4 regions of the Mycobacterium appelbergii genome follow, and region 4 is predicted to be linked to each of the others. Evidence: riboswitches for the same ligand, from Rfam matches in the RefSeq annotation. Region 4 holds a riboswitch; each other region holds the start of a gene.
What was found. Region 4 has a riboswitch for cobalamin ahead of M1247_RS12870 (ABC transporter substrate-binding protein). Riboswitches for the same ligand answer to the same signal wherever they lie in the genome.
Positions count from the first base shown of each region.

Region 1 (5,529 bases), on a different contig from region 4:
CGGCGCCATCGCCGCGGCGGCCACGCTGGCCGACCGGTACATCAACGACCGGTTCCTGCCGGACAAGGCCATCGACCTGATCGACGAGGCCGGTGCCCGGATGCGGATCCGCAGGATGACCGCTCCGCCGGACCTGCGCGAGTTCGACGAGAAGATCGCCGACGCCCGCCGGGAGAAGGAATCCGCGATCGACGCGCAGGACTTCGAGAAGGCCGCGAACCTGCGGGACCGGGAGAAGACCCTGGTTGCACAGCGGGCCGAGCGCGAAAAGCAATGGCGTTCAGGTGATCTTGACGTCGTGGCGGAAGTCGACGACGAGCAGATCGCCGAGGTGCTGGGTAACTGGACCGGTATCCCCGTGTTCAAGCTGACCGAGGAGGAGACCACTCGGCTGCTGCGCATGGAGGAGGAATTGCACAAGCGGATCATCGGCCAGGAGGACGCCGTCAAGGCCGTCTCCAAGGCGATCCGCCGCACTCGCGCCGGCCTGAAGGACCCCAAGCGCCCGTCGGGCTCGTTCATCTTCGCCGGCCCGTCCGGTGTCGGTAAGACCGAGCTGTCCAAGGCACTGGCGAACTTCCTGTTCGGCGACGACGATGCGCTCATCCAGATCGACATGGGCGAGTTCCACGATCGGTTCACCGCCTCGCGGCTGTTCGGTGCCCCTCCGGGGTACGTCGGCTACGAGGAGGGCGGCCAGCTCACCGAGAAGGTGCGCCGCAAGCCGTTCTCGGTCGTTCTTTTCGACGAGATCGAGAAGGCCCACCAGGAGATCTACAACAGCCTGTTGCAGGTTCTGGAGGACGGTCGGCTCACCGACGGTCAGGGTCGCACGGTCGACTTCAAGAACACGGTGCTGATCTTCACGTCCAACCTCGGTACGAGCGACATCAGCAAGGCGGTTGGCCTCGGCTTCACCCAGGGTGGCGGCGAGAACAACTACGAGCGGATGAAGCAGAAGGTCAATGACGAGCTGAAGAAGCACTTCCGCCCGGAGTTCCTGAACCGTATCGACGACATCATCGTCTTCCATCAGCTGACGCAGGACGAGATCGTCCAGATGGTGGAGCTGATGATCGGCCGGGTCGGCATCCAGCTGAAGGCCAAGGACATGGAGATGACGCTGACCGACAAGGCGAAGTCCCTGTTGGCCAAGCGCGGCTTCGACCCGGTGCTGGGAGCCCGCCCGCTGCGGCGCACCATCCAGCGCGAGATCGAGGACCAGCTCTCGGAGAAGATCCTGTTCGATGAGATCGGCCCCGGCCAGCTGGTGACGGTCGATGTCGAGGGCTGGGACGGCGAAGGCGCGGGTGAGGACGCGAAGTTCACGTTCTCCGGCGCAGCCAAGAAGTCCGAGCCTGTCGAGCCGGATCTGGCCGGCGCCACTGTGGCCGGTTCGCCGGGCGCTGCTGCGACCCCCGCCGAGTAGTACGTAATCGCGAAAGCCCCCCGAGTAGCCTCGGGGGGCTTTTGCGTGGCATACGATGCTGATGTAATCGACACGCAAAGGAATCTGGTGAGAATCCAGAACGGTCGCGCCACTGTGAACAGTCAGACCCTTGCGCCTGTCACTCCGCGGACTGGGACGCGAACTCCCGGAAAGGACCCCCGATGACATCTCCTGAGGCTCACCAGAGTCGTGTTCGGCCCGTAGACCTCTCGGCCACCAAGGCCGTCGCCTGGCTCACCCTCACCGCCTTCCTGGCACTGGTGATCCTGTACTTCGTGGGCATGGATCAAGGCGCCACCTCGGTGTTCGGCAACAGCACCTACATTCACGAGTTCGTCCACGACGCTCGCCACCTGCTCGGTTTCCCCTGCCACTGACCGGCGGGGACACCTGACGCGATGGAAAAGTTCATCATCTGGCGCGGCGTTCTTGCCGGCGCCATCGCTGGAGTGCTCGCATTCATCTGGGCGAAGATCTTCGTCGAACCCGTGATCGGCCGTGCCATCGACTTCGAAGACGGCGTCGGTACGGCACGTGCCGCCCTCGAGCACGCCCACGGCGGTCACAGCCACAGCCACGGCGGCGAGGGCGCTGAGATCACCCGCACGGTGCAATCCACGATCGGCATGGGTTTCGGCGTGCTGGCGTTCAGCGTGGCGATGGGGGTGTTGCTGGCGGTGGTCTTCGTCGTCGCCTACGGCCGCACCAACCTGTCGGTCCGCGCGCTGGCGGCATTGAGCGCAGGGGGCATGCTCGTTTCGTTGTGGATCGTGCCTGCGCTGAAGTACCCGCCCAACCCGCCTGCGGTCAGCCTGGACGAGACGATCAACCAGCGCACCCTGCTGTACGTGCTGCTGGTTGCGCTCTCGGTGGCGCTGTTCGTCGCCGCGGTGTACCTGGGCCGTCGGTTGGTGCCCAGGCTCGGCGCATGGAATGCCACGCTCGCGGCGACGGGTGCCTATGTGGTGGCCATCGCGGTGGTCTACCTGGTGTTGCCGACGATCGACGAGACCCCGGGTCCGGTTGTCGACGAGGCGGGCGCGATCGTCTTCCCCGGTTTCCCGGCCGATGATCTGTACGAATTCCGGTTGTACTCACTGGGCACCCAGGTGGTCATGTGGACGACGATCGGCCTGGTGTTCGGGGCGATGGTGTCCCGGCTGCTGGAGGCCAAGCGGGAGCCCGTCACCGCGTGAGTGAGGTCGTCCGGCTGACCCTGGTTTCGCATGCACTCACCGACGCCATGGCAGCCGGACGGTTCCCCACCGACGAGCCGCTGAGCCCGGTGGGCCACCGCCAGGCCGACGCATCGATCGAACTGGGCACCGTTGACGCTGCCTACTGCGGACCCGAGAAGCGGACGCGGCAGACCGCTGAACTGCTCGGCGTGCGCGCCGAGGTGGAACCGCGATTGGCGGATCTGGACTTCGGCCGGTGGCGTGGCGACGTGTTAGGCGGGGTGCGCCCTGCCGAACTGGCCATCTGGCTGACCGAACCCGCCCAGGCACCCCATGGCGGGGAATCCGTGGTCGACCTGATCGGCCGGGTGCGCGATTGGCTGGGCACCCTCACCAACCGCCGCGGCCGGCTGGTGGCCGTGACACATCCCGCGGTAGTGCGCGCCGCCATCCTCGTCGCCCTCGATGCCCCGCCGAAATCGTTCTGGCGCATCGACATCGCGCCGGTGAGCCGGACGGTGATGCACTTCCGTGGCCACGCCTGGACACTGCGCAGCAACTAGCCCACCGGTGCGAGGGCGAACGCGCGTTTGGCGACCGACAACAGCCAGCCCGCGGCGGTGGGGCTGCGGAACTGTGGCCAGTTCAACTGGAAGCTGACCACCCATGGCTGCCCGGTGTGGTCGACGGCGTACCAGCTGAAGGTGAGATCCCCCGGCAGGTTTCCGCCCTTGGCGCCGATGTAGGTCCACTTGTCCGGGTCCAGGTCGATCCCGGGCAGGGCCGACAGGATGTCCTTGACCGGTGCGGCGGCGCCGTAGGCGGAAGCCTGCAGCGCGGCATGCACCCGGCAGATGTCGGTCGCGGTGCCGAACCATTCCAGTCCGTCATTGGACCCCGGCAGGTGCGTGCGGGTCGGATCTGGTTGGTAGGGACGGGAATTGGTCTGCTTGAGTAGTTGCACGCGGTCCTTGGGTGACGCGTTCTTCCATTGCTCACGCAGATTCGGTTCGCCCCAGCCGACCGAGAACACCTCATGCATCGTCGGGAACGGTGTCATGCTCGCCGGATCGTGGTGACCGGCGGTGACCAGTGCGCGTTCCACCGCGCCGGTCCCGACGCGACCGATCAGCAGGTCGGTGGCCATGTTGTCGCTTGCGGAGATCATCTGCTGGGCAGCGGTCCGCACCGTGATCTGGGCCCCCGGCGGCAGCTTGTCCAGCCCTGCCGAGCCGAGCGCCTTACCGTCCTTGGTGATGGTCAGCTGATCGTCCCAGCTCAGTGTCCCCGCTTTGATGGCATCCGAGACGGCAAGCAGCACATAGAGTTTGAAGATCGAGGCGAGTGGCAACGACAGGTCGGTGTTGGTGCCCGCGACGCGCTCGCACTTGCCGTCGTTCACCTTGGACACCTGGTAGGAGTAGCGCGCGCCCGACTTCGCCAATTCGGTGTCGATGTCGGCCCATTTGTGGATCACCGGCTTCTCGGTGGTGACCTCGAAGCGGTCCACGAGGCCGGCGTCATTGGTTTTCAGCTCGATGTCCTGGGACACGTTGTAGGACGTCAGCACATGCAGGGTGGCCGAGCCGGCGCCGATGTCCACAGCGGTGACCGTGAAGGGCCGATCCCACCAGATGGAGTCCAGTTTCGTCCCGACCAGGTCGACCTTCTCGGGGGCGGCGAGTGTGCGTACGCCGACAGGACCGATGGGCCAGTTCGAGTTCAGCATGTCCATGGTCTGCTTGGCCCGCAGTCCTGGGGGAGTGTTGGTGTCGATGTGGGCGCCGTAGGACACCTCGGCCGCTGGGGCCACGCTGTGCGAACAGCCGCAAGCCAGGGCGGTGGCAACCGCGACGATGGCCGCCAGGCCAGTCGTCCGGCGCAGCCCCCGGCTGCGACTACGCCTGAGTGCCGGACCCCGCAACGTCCAACACAACCTCGAACTCCAGCAGTGACGCTCCGGTGGCCACCGGGTTGGACTGTTGCCCCTTGTGGGCGTCGACGGCCGGCCCGGTCGCCCACGCCTGGAACGCCTCATCGGACTCCCACTGTGTGACCACGAAGTAGCGGTTTTCGCCCTTGACCGGACGCAACAGTTGGAAGCCGAGAAAGCCGGGCTGCTTGTCGACGGCGTGTGCACGGTTCGCGAACCGCTTCTCCAGTTCCGGGCCGGCGTTGGGCGGGACCTCGATGGCGTTGATCTTCACGACGGGCATGCCGTTCAGGCTACCGCGCGGCCACGGCAAGATAACGGCATGGTCACGAAATTCCTCACCCACCGCGGTGGTCAGGGCGAGCCCATCGTGCTGGTGCACGGGCTGATGGGGCGTGGCAGTACCTGGTCGCGCCAGTTGCCGTGGTTGGTCGGGCTGGGTGAGGTCTATACCTACGACGCGCCGTGGCATCGCGGGCGTGACGTCCGCGATCCGTACCCGATCAGTACCGAACGGTTTGTCGAGGATCTGGGTGAGGCGGTGGCGGGGTTGCACCGGCCGGTCCGGCTGGTCGGGCATTCGATGGGGGCGTTGCATTCGTGGTGTCTGGCCGCCGCCCGCCCCGAGCTGGTGACCGCGGTGGTGGTCGAAGACATGGCGCCGGACTTCCGCGGCCGCACCACCGGTCCGTGGGAACCGTGGGTGCATGCGTTGCCGGTCGAATTCGGGTCCGCGCAGGAGGTTTACGACGAATTCGGTCCGATCGCCGGGCAGTACTTCCTGGAGGCATTCGATCGGACGTCGACCGGTTGGCGGTTGCACGGTGAACCGCAGTGGTGGTTGGACATCGCTGCCCAGTGGGGAACGCGCGACTACTGGTCGCAGTGGCGCGCCGTGGCGGCGCCGACACTGCTGATCGAAGCGGGTAACTCCGTGGCACCGCCCGGGCAGATGCGTCAGATGGCTC
Region 1 covers NZ_JAMQTH010000014.1:148,386-153,914, reverse strand. Annotated here, with positions in the region: gene clpC1 (ATP-dependent protease ATP-binding subunit ClpC) at 1-1,429, shown strand, start outside; cobalamin riboswitch at 1,509-1,656, shown strand; gene M1247_RS28170 (CbtB domain-containing protein) at 1,612-1,827, shown strand; gene M1247_RS28165 (CbtA family protein) at 1,849-2,646, shown strand; gene M1247_RS28160 (histidine phosphatase family protein) at 2,643-3,191, shown strand; gene M1247_RS28155 (serine hydrolase) at 3,188-4,552, opposite strand; gene mhuD (mycobilin-forming heme oxygenase MhuD) at 4,527-4,844, opposite strand; gene M1247_RS28145 (alpha/beta fold hydrolase) at 4,884-5,529, shown strand, end outside.
Region 1: linked by a shared signal. The riboswitch ahead of M1247_RS28165 (CbtA family protein) and the one ahead of M1247_RS12870 (ABC transporter substrate-binding protein) in region 4 are both predicted to bind cobalamin.

Region 2 (5,529 bases), on a different contig from region 4:
GCGTGCACCGTGCGGGCGCGACGGTGCTGCTCATCACCGATGACCTCACCTGTCCGGTGGCCCCCGATGCCGAAGTCGTACTGGCGGCGTCGAGCACGGTGGGGACCACCTACCAGAGCATGGCGGCCGGTTTCCTGCTCACCGAACTGCTCATCCCACTGGTCATGGACACCGTCGGGGAGCCGGCGCGGACCCGGATGGCGCTGTGGGAGGAGCAACGGCGCGCTGAGCTGCTCGGCTGACAGTTAGTCTGATCGGATGGCAGGTGGAACCAAGCGGCTGCCGCGCGCCGTCCGTGAGCAGCAGATGCTCGACGCTGCGGTGCAGATGTTCTCGATGAACGGCTATCACGAGACGTCGATGGACGCGATCGCCGCAGAAGCCGAGATCTCCAAGCCGATGCTGTATCTGTACTACGGCTCCAAGGAAGAACTCTTCGGTGCCTGCCTCGACCGCGAGCTGACGCGGTTCGTGGATGTGGTCCGCGGCCAGATCGACTTCAGTCAGAGCCCCAAGGACCTGCTGCGCACCGCGGTGCTGTCGTTTTTGACCTACATCGACACCAACCGCGCGTCGTGGATGGTGCTCTACACCCAGGCCACCAGCTCACAGGCGTTCGCGCACACCGTGCGCGAAGGACGTGAGCGCATCATCGACCTGGTGGCCAGGTTGCTCAGCACAGGTACCCGTAATCCTCAGCCCGACAGTGACTTCGAGATGATGGCCGTGGCGCTGGTGGGCGCCGGGGAAGCCATCGCCACCCGGGTCAGTACCGGGGACGCCGACGTGAACGATGCCGCCGAGCTGATGATCAACCTGTTCTGGCGGGGCCTGAAAGGCACCCCGTCGGATGCGGGTGGGCAATCCGTGGCGGCGGGTCAGATCACACCGCCCGACCGACCACCAGGCTGAACGGTGACGCGGTCGGCACCACTGCGGTGAGCTGAAAACCCGCCTGCTCGTACAGCTTGCGGTATTGGGCCTCGCTGCGTTCCCGCGCGGCGATACCGATCAACATCTCCATATCGGTCCACTTGCCGATGAATTCCCGGTCATGGTCGGGAATGACCGCCTCGACCAGGAGCAGCGTCGCGCCTGGCCTGGCGGCCGCGCGGATGTTGCCCAGGATCGTCAGCGCCTGCTCGTCGGGCCAGTCGTGAATGATGTTCTTGAGCAGGTAGGCGTCGGCGCCCTCGGGGACGCTGTCGAAGAAGGACCCCTCCACGACCTGCACGCGGTCCGCTGTTCCGTACCTGCCCAACAACTCCGGGGCGCCTTCGACGACCTGCGGCAGGTCGTAGAGCACGCCGCGCGCCGAAGGAGCCGCGAGCAGGACCGCCGACAGCAGCCGGCCATGTCCGCCGCCCACGTCGGCGATGGTGGTGAACCGGGTGAAGTCATAGGCGGCCACCACCGGGGCGATCGCCAACTCCGACACGCTGGTCATCGCGTCGTTGAAGATCTCGCCGAGGCCGGGCTCGGAGGCGATGTACTCGAATGCGCCCATGCCGCGCAGCTTCGGGACGACGGCTTCCCCGGTGCGCACCGCATCGCCGAGATGGCTCCAGTGCTCGCGGTGCTGGGGGCAGCCGACGAATCGCGCCATCGCCCCGATCGATACGGGTGCATCCGTGCGCAGGGTGTCGGCGAGCGGGTTCAGCGCATAGCGCCCGTCGCGGGTACGACGGAACACCCCGTCGCCGACCAGCGCGCGCAACAGTCGGTCCACCGCGTCGGTATCAGCGTTGATGCGCCGGGCCAGCTCATCGGGCCGTAGCGGTCCGTCCGCCAGCGCGTCGGCGATCCCGAGTTCGGCGGCCACGGTGATGCCCTGTGCCACCCAGCCGCCAAGGATCATCTCCAGCATCGCCACGGGCGGCGGGACCGAGCGTTGGTAGAGGCGGCGTAGGTGGTGGCGGACGCGTTCGGCAGCGCGAACCAACCTGACCGGCGGCACCTTGGCGGTAGTCACCGGATGACTGTAAAGCCGGCATGACCGGGGTACCCGATTGTCGATTAATGAAAACGATTATCATTAATCCGATGATTGAGTCGCCGGATGCGCTGGTATGGTCCGGTCGAGCCAGTCGAACCCAACCAGGTTGGGTCAGGGAATCCGGTGGGAGACCGGAACTGACGCGCAGCGGTGTGGAGGACGGGCGGAGCAGCGGCCACTGGCCCCGTCGAGGGGCTGGGAAGGCGCTCCGCCCGGATGATCCCGAGTCCGAAAACCTGCTGGCTCGGGCCTTGACGCCGTCCGGCGGCGCGAGGCTCGACCATCGGATGGACTCCGCGATCGAGTCCCGGATCGGAAGGCGCCGTCGTGTCTGAACGTTTTCGCCTCATTGGCCCGCTTGTGCTCGCAGTCCTGCTCATCGCAGGTTGCGGTGCCGGCACCGGGCAGTCCCCGGAACCCGCTGCCGGGCCGCCCGGATACCCCGTCACGCTGGAGAATTGCGGACGCACGGTGACCGTGAAAGCGCCACCGCAACGCGCGATCTCGATCAACCAACCCGCGACCGAGCTGCTGTTGACGCTCGGGTTGGGCGACCGGATCGCAGGCAGTGCCTCGTGGAGCGATTCTGTGCGTCCCGAGCTCGCCGCCGAAAACGCCAAAGTGCCTGTGTTGACCCGTGATTTCCCTTCGCTCGAACGGGTGTTGAAAGAAAATCCCGACTTGGTCTACGCCACCTTCGACTGGTCTTTCACCAACGAGGGTGTCGCCCCTCGTGAGCGGTTCGAGCGTCTCGGTGTGCCCACCTATCAGTCGTCCAGCGAATGTGGCGGCCAGGATGCTGATCAGCAACGTGCGCTCACCTTCGACGACATGTACGGCGAAATTGCCGATGTGGCAAAGATGTTCGGTGTGCCCGACCGTGGCGACCAGCTGACCTCCTCGCTGAAAGCGCGAATGGTCGACGCGGGTGAGGGGGCCGATGCCGACGGCGTCTCGCTGATGTGGTGGTACGCCGGAACCAAGGCGCCTTACATCGCTGGCTGCTGCGGTGCGCCCGGGATGATCACCACCGCGGTCGGCGCACACAACGCCTTTGCCGACAACCGCCAACTGTGGCCGGAGATCTCGTGGGAGGCGATCCTGGACCGCGACCCCGATGTGCTCGTGCTGGCCGACCTCACCCGGGGCGACGACGGCGACAGCGCCGCCGCCAAGATCCGCTTCCTCGAAACCGATCCGGTCGCCAGAAGACTGACCGCGGTACGGGAACGCCGATGGATCGTGTTACCGGGAACCGCGATGGACCCTTCGCTGCGCAATGTCGACGCCGTCGAGACAATCACGGCCGGGCTGCGTGCCCTGAACGAGGCTGACAAATGAGCGGCCCGCCCCGCAGGCCCTGATCCAGGCGGGGTCTCCGCCGTCGTTGGATGCCACTTCCGCGGAGGCCTCCTGGCAAATGTCCTGTCGCCGGCGCCGCCTACAGTAGGACCGATGAAGACGTGTCTCTGCCGGCCGGTATGCGCCGGCCGGGTGCTGTGGTCGCATGCAGCACGCTGAGGTAGGCCGTCCGTCGCTGGAAGACCTCTACGAGCTCAACCAGGCGGTGGCAGATTCGCGGTCGTTGCGGTTGCTGGTGACGAACAACCTGGCCACCTACGTGACGCTGATGGAGCGCCACCTGGACCGGGGGGTCAAGGTGGCCGAACCGGAGCTGGTGGTCGCGCTTGAGCGTGATCTGGCAGCCATGGACACCGAAAGCGAGCAGTCGGGTCTGCAGCTGATCAAGTACTGGGCCAGCCAGGGCTGGCTGCACCGAATCTCCGAGCCGGTCGGTGACGGGGAACGCAATGTGTGCTACCTCACCTACGAGGCGCGCGCGGTGCTGGATTTCGCCCGCCGGATGCGTCGCGAGGACACCATCGCCACCGGTGGGTCGATCACCGGCATCGCCGCCGGGCTGCGGCGGGTGGCCGGGCAGGTGAGCAACGACCCCGACCGGATCCGTGCCGACCTCGAACACGAGATCGACAAGCTGCGTGCCGAACTGGACGCACTGGAGGAGGGCCGCAGGCCCGAACCCGACTTCGTCGACGTCGAGGACGATGCCAGGGCCATCGCGTTGCAGATGGAACAGATCATCTCCGACATCGGTCAGTACGGCAGCATGCTGAACCGCATCACCACCCGCTTGCTCGACGCCTCCGCGGACACCGATCTGGGCTACCGGGAACGGCAACGGCAGCTCTTCGACGATTACGAGTCATTGTTCGCCTCAAGGGAAAGCGCCTCGTATTCGGCCTTCACCCGGATGGTGCAGGACCCTGCTCAGCGGGCCGGACTGGTGGCCGACATCGAGATGGTCACAGGCGCGCTGCCCTCCCTCGATCCGGGCCTGCGCGAGGTGATGAGCGGATTCTTCAACCTGGTGTCCGCGCAGACCGCCGAGGTGGGCCGGACCAGACAACGTTGCGCCCGCCGGATCAAACGCTTTGTCGCCTCGGGCACCCTGGAGCAGAGCCGCGGCGTCACCCGTCAGCTCAACGACGCGTTGGCCAGTGCGCACGAGCTGCTGAACGTCTCGCTGGTCGACAGCCGGGTCGGCATGGAAGTGCCGCTGGCACGCGCGGATTTCAACTCGATCGGCGCGGTGGCGTTCAAGATTCGTGATTCCATCCCACCGACGCCGGCCGAGTCCTCGGACGGTGAGGTGAATCTGTCGGCGTTCGCGGCGCTGGCCCAGCAGGTGGATGCCGCCGAGTTGGCCGAGCTGGTCAACGGCGCCGTGACCGCTGCCCCGTTGTCTCTGCCCGACGCCATCGGACTCCTCGATGCCGCGTACCTCGGTCATGTCATCGTGCTGTGGTCCTGGGCGTTGCGGCAGCCGTGCGCCGACGGCGCCGAATCGGTCCGGGTCAGGTTCCAGTCCGTGGAGGGGACCGACCGCGAAATTGAAGTGCCACGGTTGTTTTTCACCGAGCCCATCCCCACCGCAAGCGAAAGTCTGTTATGAGTGACACCGCCCACGACGTGTCCGTGGACTTCGACGCACTGCCGAGCATCGACGCCGTCGAGCAATCCAGGGCAGACCGGACCGCGCCGCGTTTCGACGGCGACATCAGCGAACTGCCCGACCGCGCGTGCTGGGCGCTGCAGCACCTGCTGTCGCGTCGTTACATCAGGAAGGACACTCACGCCGAGCTGTGGTCGTGGGTCACCCGGTACCGGCACGAACTCACGGTCAGGCTGTCCGAGCTGGATCTACGGCTGTGCGTCGCCGATGATCACGACATCGCCTACGTCGAACAGGCTGAGTACGAATCACAGTGGCGCCGTAAGCTGCTGCGTCGGGAAACCCTCAACACTTACGATTCGATCCTCGCACTGCACCTGGCCAAGCTGATGAGGGCCGCGGCCCGCGATGAGCATGTGCTGATCAGCCGCGAGGACGTTCACGAACTGTTCGCCGACGTCCACAACGACACCGATCGCGACATCGCGTCCTTCAACAGACGTATCGACAACGCGATCGAGCGGCTCACCGACATCGAAGTGCTGGTGCGCAATCGCGA
Region 2 covers NZ_JAMQTH010000013.1:218,337-223,865, forward strand. Annotated here, with positions in the region: gene M1247_RS27270 (MurR/RpiR family transcriptional regulator) at 1-242, shown strand, start outside; gene M1247_RS27275 (TetR/AcrR family transcriptional regulator) at 259-912, shown strand; gene M1247_RS27280 (methyltransferase) at 884-1,972, opposite strand; cobalamin riboswitch at 2,068-2,254, shown strand; gene M1247_RS27285 (ABC transporter substrate-binding protein) at 2,324-3,337, shown strand; gene M1247_RS27290 (DUF3375 domain-containing protein) at 3,504-4,970, shown strand; gene M1247_RS27295 (DUF4194 domain-containing protein) at 4,967-5,529, shown strand, end outside.
Region 2: linked by a shared signal. The riboswitch ahead of M1247_RS27285 (ABC transporter substrate-binding protein) and the one ahead of M1247_RS12870 (ABC transporter substrate-binding protein) in region 4 are both predicted to bind cobalamin.

Region 3 (5,529 bases), on a different contig from region 4:
AGCTGCTTGTGCGTCAGAGCAAAAGTGAGCACCCTGGTGCATTCGCCAGGATTGTCACTCTCAGAGAGGATCGGTACGTGAGCGACGAACGTTACGACACGTCGGCCACCGCCCAGGTGGCGACGACGGCCGCGCCCGCCGTGGCGCGGTCCGGTGTCGGATACGTGCCGGCCTGGACAAACAAACTGCGCGACGGGTTCGCGATCGTGCTGCTCCTCCTCGCGTTGCTGCTCCCGTGGAGCCTGGAATTCGGTGTGGGAGTGCCGGGCAGCGGCGGATCGCTGTTCGCCGTGCTGTCCGTGGTGACACTGCTGGCCGTGATCGCCGCGCTGGCGCCGCACCTCGGTCCGCTGCGGCTCAGCGGCCCCGCCCCGGACGTCCGGCGTACCGCCCGGGTCCGGCTCCTGCTGTGCGTGGCGTATCCGGTCGTGGTCATCGGATTCGTGGGCCATCATCTGATGCAGACCGTCGGTGACGGCGGGACCGGCGCGGTGGCGCCCGGCGTCGGACCGGGCCTGCTTCTGGGCATCGCCGGGGCGCTGTTGGCGGCGCAGCCACCCATCACCTCGATCACGATCGAGGACAACAAGTTTCGCCGCTGGTATGCGGTGGCCCGGGTGGTCGGCTTTCTGTCGATCGCGCTGGCGACGCTGTCGGTGGCCTTCAACCTGTACTGGCGCCTGCGGTACCTGTTCGTCACCGATGTCGACTTCGGCGGTCACGACATCGCCGTCATCGCCACCACCCTGCTCTACGGCGCCGAAGCGCTGATCGCACTGGTCATCGCCTCGCGCTGGCTCACCGAGCGGACCGCGGCGGCCCGGCTGGCAACGACCGCGCTCGGTGTCTCGGGCGCGGTCGCGGCGACCCTGGTGTGGGTCGCGGGCATCGGCCGGGACATCGACGCCTTCCACGGCATCGCCCAGAACACCTCGACGGCCGCGGTCGGTTATGAGGGCTATCTCGCCTGGGCGGTCGCGGCCGCGATCGTGGCGCCGACGACGTTGTACGCGGTGTTTCTCATCAAGCCGCCGACCATCGGCGCGTACCGCGGCGCCGCCCAGAAGTGCTTGACGCTGATCGCCTTCTGGGCCTTCGCGTCGGCGGCTCTGCGGGTGGCCGACTACCTGATCGCGCTGTCGCTCGACCTGCCCCGCGCGCTGTACGACAGTGCCGCGATGACCGCGTTCAGCCTGGTCACGGGGTTCATCGCAGGGTGGCTGCACCGCCAGCTGGGCAAGGGGGTGGCCGCACCGAGCGTCGCCGCCGCGTTCAGCGCGGTGCTGTTCGTGTTCACCGTCGCCGATGTGGCCATCGGTGTGGCCCTCGCGCCCCGGTACGCCGCCCCGGCACCTGCGGCGATCTATGGCAACAACCTGGCCCAGCAGATCACCAGCACCTTCGACGTCGCGGTGTGCGCACTGAGCCTCACCGTGCTGGCGGCCCTGTTGTTCACCGGTCCGCTGGCGGGCTATCTGGTTCGCCGTGAGGCCCGGGCAGCCAAGCCGGTGACCGCCCCGCCGTCGCGACCGCAACCGCAGCCGCCCAGCGAGGAGGACTCGGCGCCGCCGACCATCGTCCGGCGTCCCCGCGCCGCGGCCGTCCCCAAAATTGTTCGTCTCAAAGAGGATTCGACGACAGCGCTGCCCGCACCGCCCACCGCCGGCATCGAGGTACCCACCACCACGCTGCGAATCCAGCGACGCCCGCAGCGACCACCGGGCAACCAGGACGGGTGATCGGGCGTCGCGGCACGGCGCACCTGGGCCGCCAATGGCACTGCAAATAATGAGAATTCTATTTGGTTCTTGTGGAAACTCTATGTCTCTTCCTTACGATGAGCGGCCAATGCCAAGCTGTGTCAGCATGATTCGGTGGGGAGATTCAGAATCGCCGGGGTGGTTGCTGTGCTGGCAGCGTCGGCTTCTGTGATGCCTGCTGTGACCGCACCTTCTGCCGAGGCGGCACCGTGTGCGGATGCCGAGGTGATCTTCGCCCGTGGCACCACCGAACTTCCAGGCGTCGGCCCCACGGGGCAGGCGTTCGTCGATTCGCTGCGGTCCCACGTCGCCCCGAAATCGGTGGAGGTGTACGGCGTCGATTACCCGGCCACAACGGATTTCCCGACAGCCGTCCAGGGCATTGCCGACGCCAGGGAACGCGTGATCACCACCGCCGCGAATTGCCCCGACACCAAAATGGTGCTCGGCGGGTTCTCCCAGGGCGCCGCGGTGATCGGGTTCCTCACCTCGAGTGTGGTGCCCGACGGCGTCTCCCCGCTGGATGTGCCCGCGCCGATGCCCGCCGAAGTTGCCGACCATGTGGCCGCGGTTGCGCTGTTCGGCACACCGTCGCCCCGGTTCATGAAGGTGCTGAACGACCCACCGGTCACGGTCGGGCCGAACTACGTGGCCAAAGCGATCGATCTGTGTGTGGACAACGACCTGGTCTGTGACCCCACGGGCAGAAGCTTCGCGGTACACAATCAGTACGAACAGGCCGGAATGGTCGACAAGGGCGCCGGGTTCGTGGCCCAGAAACTGCAGGCCGGGTGGGCGGCGGAGGAGCGGGACCCCGATCGACCCGCTCCGCCGACGCAGCCACAGCCGACGCAGCCGCCGCCGACATTCTCGCCGGTGTCCGGGCCCGCGGCCACGCCGCCGGTACAGCACATCGGCGCCACGCCGGATACCGCGCCGGGCCCGACGCCGCTTCCCGGGCCTGCCGCCCCGCCGTCAGCGGCACCCGTCGCTCCGCTGGCCTGACGCAGCAGGCCGCAGGCCGGAACCTGAGGTGCATTAGGATGGCCGGATCACGTCTCGTGGCGTAGGAACCCGGTGCAATCCCGGGGCGGTTCCGCCACTGTGAGGGTCGCTGGATGGGCAACGGCCTCGAGCCAGATACTGGCCACGAGACATCCCACGATAAGGGGCGAGAACCCCGAGTAGGAGCCGACCATGTCGCATGCTTCGTCCGAAGCCCGCCGCATCGCGCTGCTGTCCACGTCCGACACCGACCTGCTGTCCGCGCGCGCCAGTGGTGCGGCCTATCAGCTCGGCAATCCGTCTCGCCAAGACCTCGGGCCGGTCATTCGCGGTGCCGATGTCGTGGTGCTGCGGGTGCTCGGATCCTCCGCGGAGATCGAATCGGAGCTGGCCGAACTGCGAGGCAGTGGGCTGCCTCTGGTCGTGCTCGGCGGAGAGCGTCAGCCGAGCGCGGAACTGATGGAGTGTTCCACCGTTCCGATCGGCCTGGCCGCCCAAGCGCATCGCTATCTCGCCGAGGGCGGCCCGACCAACCTCGGCCAGTTGCACGCATTCCTCTGCGACACAGTGCTTCTCGCCGGTGAAGGGTTCGATGAACCCGTGGTCATCCCCGAGTGGGGCTATGGCCGCCGGGACGCCCGTCCCGTCTCGGCGCCGGATAAAGCGCAGGTCGGCGTGCTGTATTACCGCGCGCACGAAATCAGCGGCAATGCCGATTTCGCGCATGCCCTCGTCGACGCGATCGACGCGACGGGCGAGGCGACCGGCGTACCGATCTTCGCGTCATCGCTGCGCAGCGCCCCGCAGGAGTTGTTCGACGCGATGGGCGCCCTGGACGCCCTCGTGGTCACCGTGCTCGCCGCGGGTGGCTCCAAACCGGCCGAAGTCAGCGCAGGCGGGGACGACGGATCGTGGGACATCGAGCGCATCGCGGCCCTCGACATTCCCGTGTTGCAGGGCTTGTGCCTCACGTCGTCACGCGCGGACTGGGAGGCCAGCGACGACGGCGTGACGCCGCTCGACTCGGCCACCCAGATCGCGATACCGGAGTTCGACGGGCGGATCATCACCGCGCCGTTCTCGTTCAAGGAAATCGATCCCGACGGGCTACCGCACTACGTCGCCGACCCCGAACGCTGCGCCCGTGTCGCCACCATCGCGGCGAAACATGCACGCCTGCGCGGCATCCCGAACAGCACGAAGAAGTTGGCGCTGGTGCTGTCGGCGTACCCGACCAAGCACTCGCGGGTCGGCAACGCGGTCGGTCTGGACACGCCGGCCTCCGCGGTGCGGTTGTTGCGGCGGCTCGCAGACCACGGGTACGACGTCGGCGACGGATTCGGCGTGCTCGGCATCGACGACGAGACCGAAGCGGGCGACCGGCTGATCCACACTCTCATCGCCGCAGGCGGACAGGATGAGGAGTGGCTGACCACGGCCCAGCTCACCGACGCCCACGTGCGGGTCACCACCGAGCAGTACGCCACCTGGACAGCTGATCTGCCTGCGGGCCTTCGTGACTCGATGACCGAAGCGTGGGGGGCCGCGCCCGGCCGGCTGTTCGTCAACGATGCAGGCGAGATCGTGGTTGCGGCACTGCGATCCGGAAACATCGTGCTGATGATCCAGCCGCCTCGCGGCTTCGGCGAGAATCCGGTCGCGATCTACCACGATCCGGACCTGCCGCCCAGCCACCACTACCTCGCGGCGTACCGGTGGCTGGAGCAGGGTTTCGGCGCGCATGCGGTCGTGCATCTGGGAAAGCACGGCTCGATGGAATGGCTGCCGGGGAAGAACGCCGCGCTGTCGGCCGCGTGCGCCACGGACGCGACGATCGGTAACCTGCCGCTGATCTATCCGTTCCTGGTCAACGATCCGGGGGAGGGTGCGCAAGCCAAGCGACGTGCCCACGCCACCATCGTCGACCACCTCATCCCGCCGATGGCCAGGGCCGAAACCTACGGCGACATCGCCCGCCTTGAGCAACTGTTGGACGAGTACGGCAATATCTCGTCGATGGACCCGGCGAAACTGCCGGCCATCCGCGGCGAGATCTGGAGCCTGATGCGTGCCGCGGAGATGCATCGCGACCTCGGTCTCGAAGACCGGCCCGACGACGAGGAGTTCGACGACTTCCTGCTCCACGTCGACGGCTGGCTGTGCGAGATCAAGGACGCCCAGATCCGCGACGGGCTGCACGTTCTCGGCGGTGCACCCGAGGGGCCCGCCCGCGTCAACCTGGTGCTGGCGATCCTGCGCGCGGCACAGGTCTGGGGCGGTCACGACCGCGCGGTACCCGGATTGCGTGCGGCCCTCGGGCTGAAGGAGGGCGCCGAGACCACCGCTGTCGACGAAATCGAAAGACAGGCACGGTCATTGGTCGAGGCGATGGAGGCCGCGGGCTGGGACGACGGCGTCGTCGACACGCTGCACCACGACCCCGGGGTGCAGAACGTGCTGCGGTTCGCCGCTACGGAGGTCGTCCCGCGCCTGGCGGGGACAGCAGACGAGCTCGATGCCCTGATCCGCGCGCTGGCAGGCCGTTTCATCCGTCCGGGACCGTCCGGCTCGCCGTTGCGCGGCCTGGTGAACGTGTTGCCGACCGGCCGCAACTTCTACACCGTCGATCCGCGGGCAGTGCCGTCGCGGCTGGCCTGGCAGACCGGTCAGGCGATGGCCGATTCGCTGGTGCAGCGCTACCTGGACGACACCGGAAGCTACCCGGAGTCGGTCGGCCTGTCCGTGTGGGGCACCAGCGCCATGC
Region 3 covers NZ_JAMQTH010000004.1:172,672-178,200, reverse strand. Annotated here, with positions in the region: gene M1247_RS10885 (DUF7937 domain-containing protein) at 78-1,739, shown strand; gene M1247_RS10880 (cutinase family protein) at 1,932-2,765, shown strand; cobalamin riboswitch at 2,785-2,926, shown strand; gene cobN (cobaltochelatase subunit CobN) at 2,958-5,529, shown strand, end outside.
Region 3: linked by a shared signal. The riboswitch ahead of cobN (cobaltochelatase subunit CobN) and the one ahead of M1247_RS12870 (ABC transporter substrate-binding protein) in region 4 are both predicted to bind cobalamin.

Region 4 (5,529 bases):
TCCAGTGCAACGCCGTGGAACTGACATAGGCGTCCGGTGCCCGGTCCAGACCGAGTGAGTCGAACCAGCCGGGTTCGCGCAGGTCGCCCAGCACCGTGCGAATCCGCGCATCGGGACGGCCCGCGGTCCCGAGCTTCATCAGCAGGGGGTCGGCGTCGATCCCCACCACCCGGGCGGCTGGGATGCGTTCAACCAACCGGTGCGCCAGCGACCCCGGACCGATCCCGAGGTCGACCACGAGCGGATCGGGACGCCGAACGACTTCCTCGACGATGTCGATGACCACATCGAAGCGTTCCTCCCGATCCGGCATGTAGTACTCCTGCTGCCGGTCCCAGCGTTCCAGCCAGTGCTGCGCCGCCTCCAGCGATAACGTCATGCTCACTCCTCGTTCGTCGAGATATTGTCGAAACGTGCCCATTCCAGGGAATTCGGCACACCGGTCGGTGTGTTCCGCCAGTTGGACCGATGCGCTGTGTGCCAGGGTGTGGTCGCCCAGAATATGAAACCGCCACGGTCATGCAGGATCTCGTGCATCGTGTGATAGATACGGACGCGCTGCTCCTCGGTGGGAGCGGTCTGTGCCCGGCGATACAGATCGTCGAATTCAGCGTCGGCCCAACGGGTGAAGCTCTTCGGCGCATCGCTCAGTAGCCGGGATCCGAAGTGGTAGGGGATCGGCAGTGGTCCGGACTGGCCCATCGTCATATCGCCACGGTGAAGTGCCTCGGTGTAGTAGGTGTCCTTGGAACCGATGCTGACCCGCACCGTGACGCCGGCGGCGGCGGCTTGTTTCCGGAACAGTTCGGCGGCCTCGACGAAGCCGTGTGACACCGGTGCGACGAACAGCTCGAAGTTCAGATCGGAGTGGCCGGCTCGGCGCAGCAGGTCGCGTACCCGGCCCGGATCGTGCCGGTGTGGTTCGAGATCGTCTGCGTAGTAGCGGTATCCGCGCCCGAAGACGTCGTCGGAGACCTCGCCCGCACCCTCCAGTGCCACCGTCACCAGTTGCTCCCGGTCGACCAGATGCATCATCGCGCGGCGCACGTCGGGGTTGTCGAACGGTGCCTGATCGGTCTTCATGGCGAAGTACAGGATCCCGGAGTTGGGGGCGCTGTGCACGGTGATGTCGTTGCTGCCCTCGAGCGTTCGCAGGGCACCAGGTGAGAGATTGTCGACGAAATCGGCCTGTGCGCCACGCAGAGCCGACAGCCTGGCCTCGGCGCCGGCGCTGAGGATGCGTAGCTCTTCGATGGTAGGGGGCTCGCCCCAGTAGCGGTCATGGCGGGTGGCGACGAACTCGCGTCCCGGGGTGAAGGCTTGGAAGCGATACGCCGCGGTCCCCACCGGACGGGAGAAATCCTGTGTGCCGTCCTTCACGATTCGCGTGCCGTACGAGGCAAGTAACGTCGGAAGATCAAACGACGCAGTGGAGAGCGCGATTTCGACAGTGCGCGGGTCGACCGCGCGCGAGGCGCGCAAGTCGATCTGTCCCAGGGTGGATGCCGCGACAAATGGCGATGCGCCGTCCTGCGGGCCGAGGATGCGTGCGAGGGTGTACAGCACGTCGTCAGCGGTCAGTGGGCTGCCGTCATGCCAGTCGGCTTCCCGCAGGGTGATCCGCCACCGGGTGCCGTCCTTGTCGGGTTCGGCGGCCTCGGCCAGCCGCGGGACGGGTGTCATGGTCGAATCGACTTCGAACAGTCCGTCGTAGAGGTGTTTGACGCGGGCCTCGTCGATGAACATGGTTCCGACGCCCGGGTCGATGACCTCCGACGAGCCGGCTCCCTCGTACAGCGCGGTGAACACCGAGGATTGTCGCTCGGTCGGTGCGCACGCACTCAGCGCGAACGCCCCGCCGATCCCCGCGACGGCTCCGAAGAACCGACGACGAGTCCAGGGCTGCATCAAGGCAGCATCGTGCGTCATGCTTACTCCAAACCCTCGTGGACATAGCGTGCCGTGGCCGGTCTCCTGGCTTCCGCGTCATCACACGGGCACCCAGGCCTTCCCGGTTTCCCAGTGGCCCGCAACAGTTTTCGCTGTTACGCGAGGGGTGTCGTGCTCAACGGCTACAGTGGCGAGGGCCGCGCCGGCGTCAGACCGGCTTCCCGTTCACCACGGCGACCCGGAGTTTACCCATATTGCCGGTGGCTGGCCACCGCCCGGGCAGGGGAACCGCCCACTGCCGGCGTATCAGCCATTCGTGCAGGTGTGCGGCTGCTTCAGCGTGGTCGATCGGCCCGAACAACACTGCGGAGCCCGCGGGCGTGCGATCGGCGGCGCACGGCTGCACCAGCACCATCACGCCATCGGTGCGCCCGGCGCAGCTGACCTGGTCCAGTAGACACCCGGAGGAAATCAGCATGCCGTGGGCGCAACGCCGGACCGCAGCGCGCAGCGCGTCGAGCACCGACAGGCCGGGCTCTGTGGTCGTGCAGGCGTTGCAGACCACAGCTGTGAAACCGGCGGCGCGCTCCGCCATCTCAGCCCCCGCCCACCACGTGTGCCGCCACGGTCGCGTCAGCCCAACCGGCGAGCAGTCGACCCGCGGCGTCCCAGCCCACGGCGGTCGCAGGGGATTCCCGGCTCAACGAATCCACGGGCCGCAACGGGAAGCCGGGCACCGCTGAGCGTATCGACCACACCGCGGCCCGGCCGTCGTCGGATGCCGCGGTGACCATCGTGCCGTCGGTCGACCACACGAGTGCCGTAACCGTGGCGTCGTGACCACGCAGTATCCGCGGTGTACTGCCGCGCGGACCTCGGCCCGTGAAATCCCAGACCGTGACGTCGTCGCCACCTCCGGACGCCAGGAGCGCCGAATCGGGCGAGTAGCCCAGCGCGGTGATCTTCGTCGGGTATCCGGACATGGCGAGCTCGTCACCGCGTCGTCCGGTCCGCCAGATATGGAGGGTCGCATCCTGGTTGCCGCTGGCAACCCAACGCCGATCGGGGCTGATCGCAAGCGTCAGCAGCGAACCCGTGAAGGGCAGCACGTCGGGCGCGGAGCCGCGGGCAACCGGGTGGATGTGTACGCCGCCGTAGGCCGCGCCTGCGACCCGACGGCCGATCCACGCGACACCGGTCACGGTGCTCGACCGCTCGGCGCTGAACAGTTCTGTGCCATCTTCGTCGAGGACAACGGTGCTGCGGCCCACCCCGGCGGCCAGGCGCGAACCGTCCGGGCTCCAGGCCACCGACGAGCACCAGCCGCCGTGACGTCCTCCGATGACGGCACCGGAGGTATCGAGAATGTCCACGCCGTGCACCGATCCGACCGCGAGGCGGTCACCGGACCGCGACCACGCCACCGTCAGGCAGCCGAGCGAGATGTCGCGCCGGGACTCGACAATCCCGTCTGGCGCCAGAATCGTCACCGAACCTTCCGCGCCGGCAACCGCGATCGGTCCTTGTGGCGACGCGGCGAGCGCCGATACCGCGTCATCGACGCTGATGCGCCAGGTGTCACCCGCGAGCACCGCCGGACTCACGACGCCACCAGACAGGCCTGAAAACCCGATTCGAGCTCGTCACGATCCAGGTTGCGGCCGATGAAGACCAGCCGGTTGGTGCGGGATTCCCCGTCGCGCCACGGCCTTCCCTCCGTGCCGTCGAACAGCATGTGCACGCCCTGGAAGACGTACTGCCGTCCCTGGTCGGCCAGAGCGAGAATGCCTTTGCTCCGGAAGATGTCAACTCCCTTGGTGGACAACAGCTCTCCGAGCCACGCGTTGAGCTTTTCGACATCGACCTCGCCGTCGATCCGGATACCCACCGACGTCACGGTCTGGTCGTGTTGGTGATCGCCTTCCTCCAGGAACGCCGGATCGTCAGTGAGCACGCGCTGCAGATCAAACGCCCCGACGTCGAGGATCCGGTCCAGGTCCACCTTGGCGTTCTGCGCGTGCACGATGTCGGCGCCACCGTTGATTCCGCGTAGCCGAGACTCCACGGCCGCAAGGTGATCGGCGCTCACCAGATCGACCTTGTTCAGGATCATCCGGTCGGCGAAGGCCACCTGCTCGACGGCCTCGTTCTCGACCTCGGCGGGTTTGACCTCATCGAGGTGGTCGAGCACGTGGGCGGCGTCGACCAATGTCACGATCGCGTCGAGTCGCAGCCGGCCCCGGATCTCATCGTCGACAAAGAAGGTTTGTGCGACGGGTGCGGGATCGGCGAGCCCGGTGGTCTCGATGAGGATGTGGTCGAAGCGGTCCCGGCGCCGCATCAACGCACCGAGAATGCGGATGAGATCGCCGCGCACGGTGCAGCAGATGCAGCCGTTGTTCATCTCGAAGATCTCTTCCTCGGCATCGAGCACGAGGGCGTCATCGATTCCGACTTCGCCGAACTCGTTCTCGATCACGGCGATCCGCCTGCCGTGCTGCTCGGTGAGGATTCGGTTGACCAGTGTGGTCTTGCCCGATCCGAGGAACCCGGTGATGACGGTGACGGGTACCCGCTCGTCAGTGGTGGTCGGCATGGTCATGTCCTTCCGGGTGCTCGGTGATGACGCGTCGCAGGTCCGCGACAGCGATGTCGGCAGTGGGTCTGGCGAGTTTCCAGGTGGTTCTGCGGCTGGAGAGGACCGCGATGACGGTTTCCACCGGTGGACAGTCCGGCTCGGCGCAGGCCAGCTGCTGTACCAGCACCGTCGTGTCGATCGTCAGTCCGAGCGTTGTCCGCACCACGGCCTTGAGCGCGTCGACCTGCTCGACCGAAGCCTTCGGCAGGGCGGGTGAGCGCGCGATCCCACCGGGATTGACCAGGTCGGGCATGGGCACCTCCTTATTGAAAATGATTGTCATTAACATAACATGCGTCCCAGGCCCCGGTCCCGCCGGCGCCATGCTTTACATATCAAGTCGAAAATGTCACGGTGTTGACATGGATTTCTCCCGCGTCGAGTTGTCGGCAGACGACGAGGCGTTTCGTGCCGGGCTGCGTGCCTTTCTCGCCGGTGTGGTGACTGACGAGGTGCTACGGCGTGACCGGGAGACCGGTGAAAACTTCGACGAGACCGTGCATCTCGCACTCGGCGAGGCGGGGTATCTGGCCGACGACTACCGCACGGAGGCGGACGGCGGATTCAGCCCGCTGCGCAGGCGCATCTGGGAACTGGAGATCGGCCGGGCCCACACCCCGTGGTTTCACTGGGGCACCACGGCGATGGTGGCACACACAGTTGAGCAGTTCGGCTCCACCGAGCTGATCGAGGAGATACTGCCTGGTGTGCTGGCCGGTCGGTTGCGGCTGTGCCTGGGTTACACCGAACCCGAGGGTGGGTCGGATGTCGCGACGTGCAAGACCCGCGCCGTGCGGGAGGCGGATGGATCGAGCTGGGTTATCAACGGGTCCAAGATGTTCACGTCAAACGCCCACAACGCCCAGTATGTCTTCCTGGTCACCAACACCGACCCCGCCGCCCCCAAACACAAGAGTCTGACGATGTTCCTGGTGCCGCTGGGCTCAGCCGGAGTGGAGATCCAGGGCATCCGCACCGTCGACGGCGACCGCACCAATATC
Region 4 covers NZ_JAMQTH010000005.1:83,531-89,059, reverse strand. Annotated here, with positions in the region: gene M1247_RS12875 (class I SAM-dependent methyltransferase) at 1-379, opposite strand, end outside; gene M1247_RS12870 (ABC transporter substrate-binding protein) at 382-1,929, opposite strand; cobalamin riboswitch at 1,948-2,138, opposite strand; gene M1247_RS36525 (hypothetical protein) at 2,099-2,485, opposite strand; gene M1247_RS12865 (WD40 repeat domain-containing protein) at 2,487-3,494, opposite strand; gene M1247_RS12860 (CobW family GTP-binding protein) at 3,491-4,486, opposite strand; gene M1247_RS12855 (hypothetical protein) at 4,470-4,781, opposite strand; gene M1247_RS12850 (acyl-CoA dehydrogenase family protein) at 4,891-5,529, shown strand, end outside.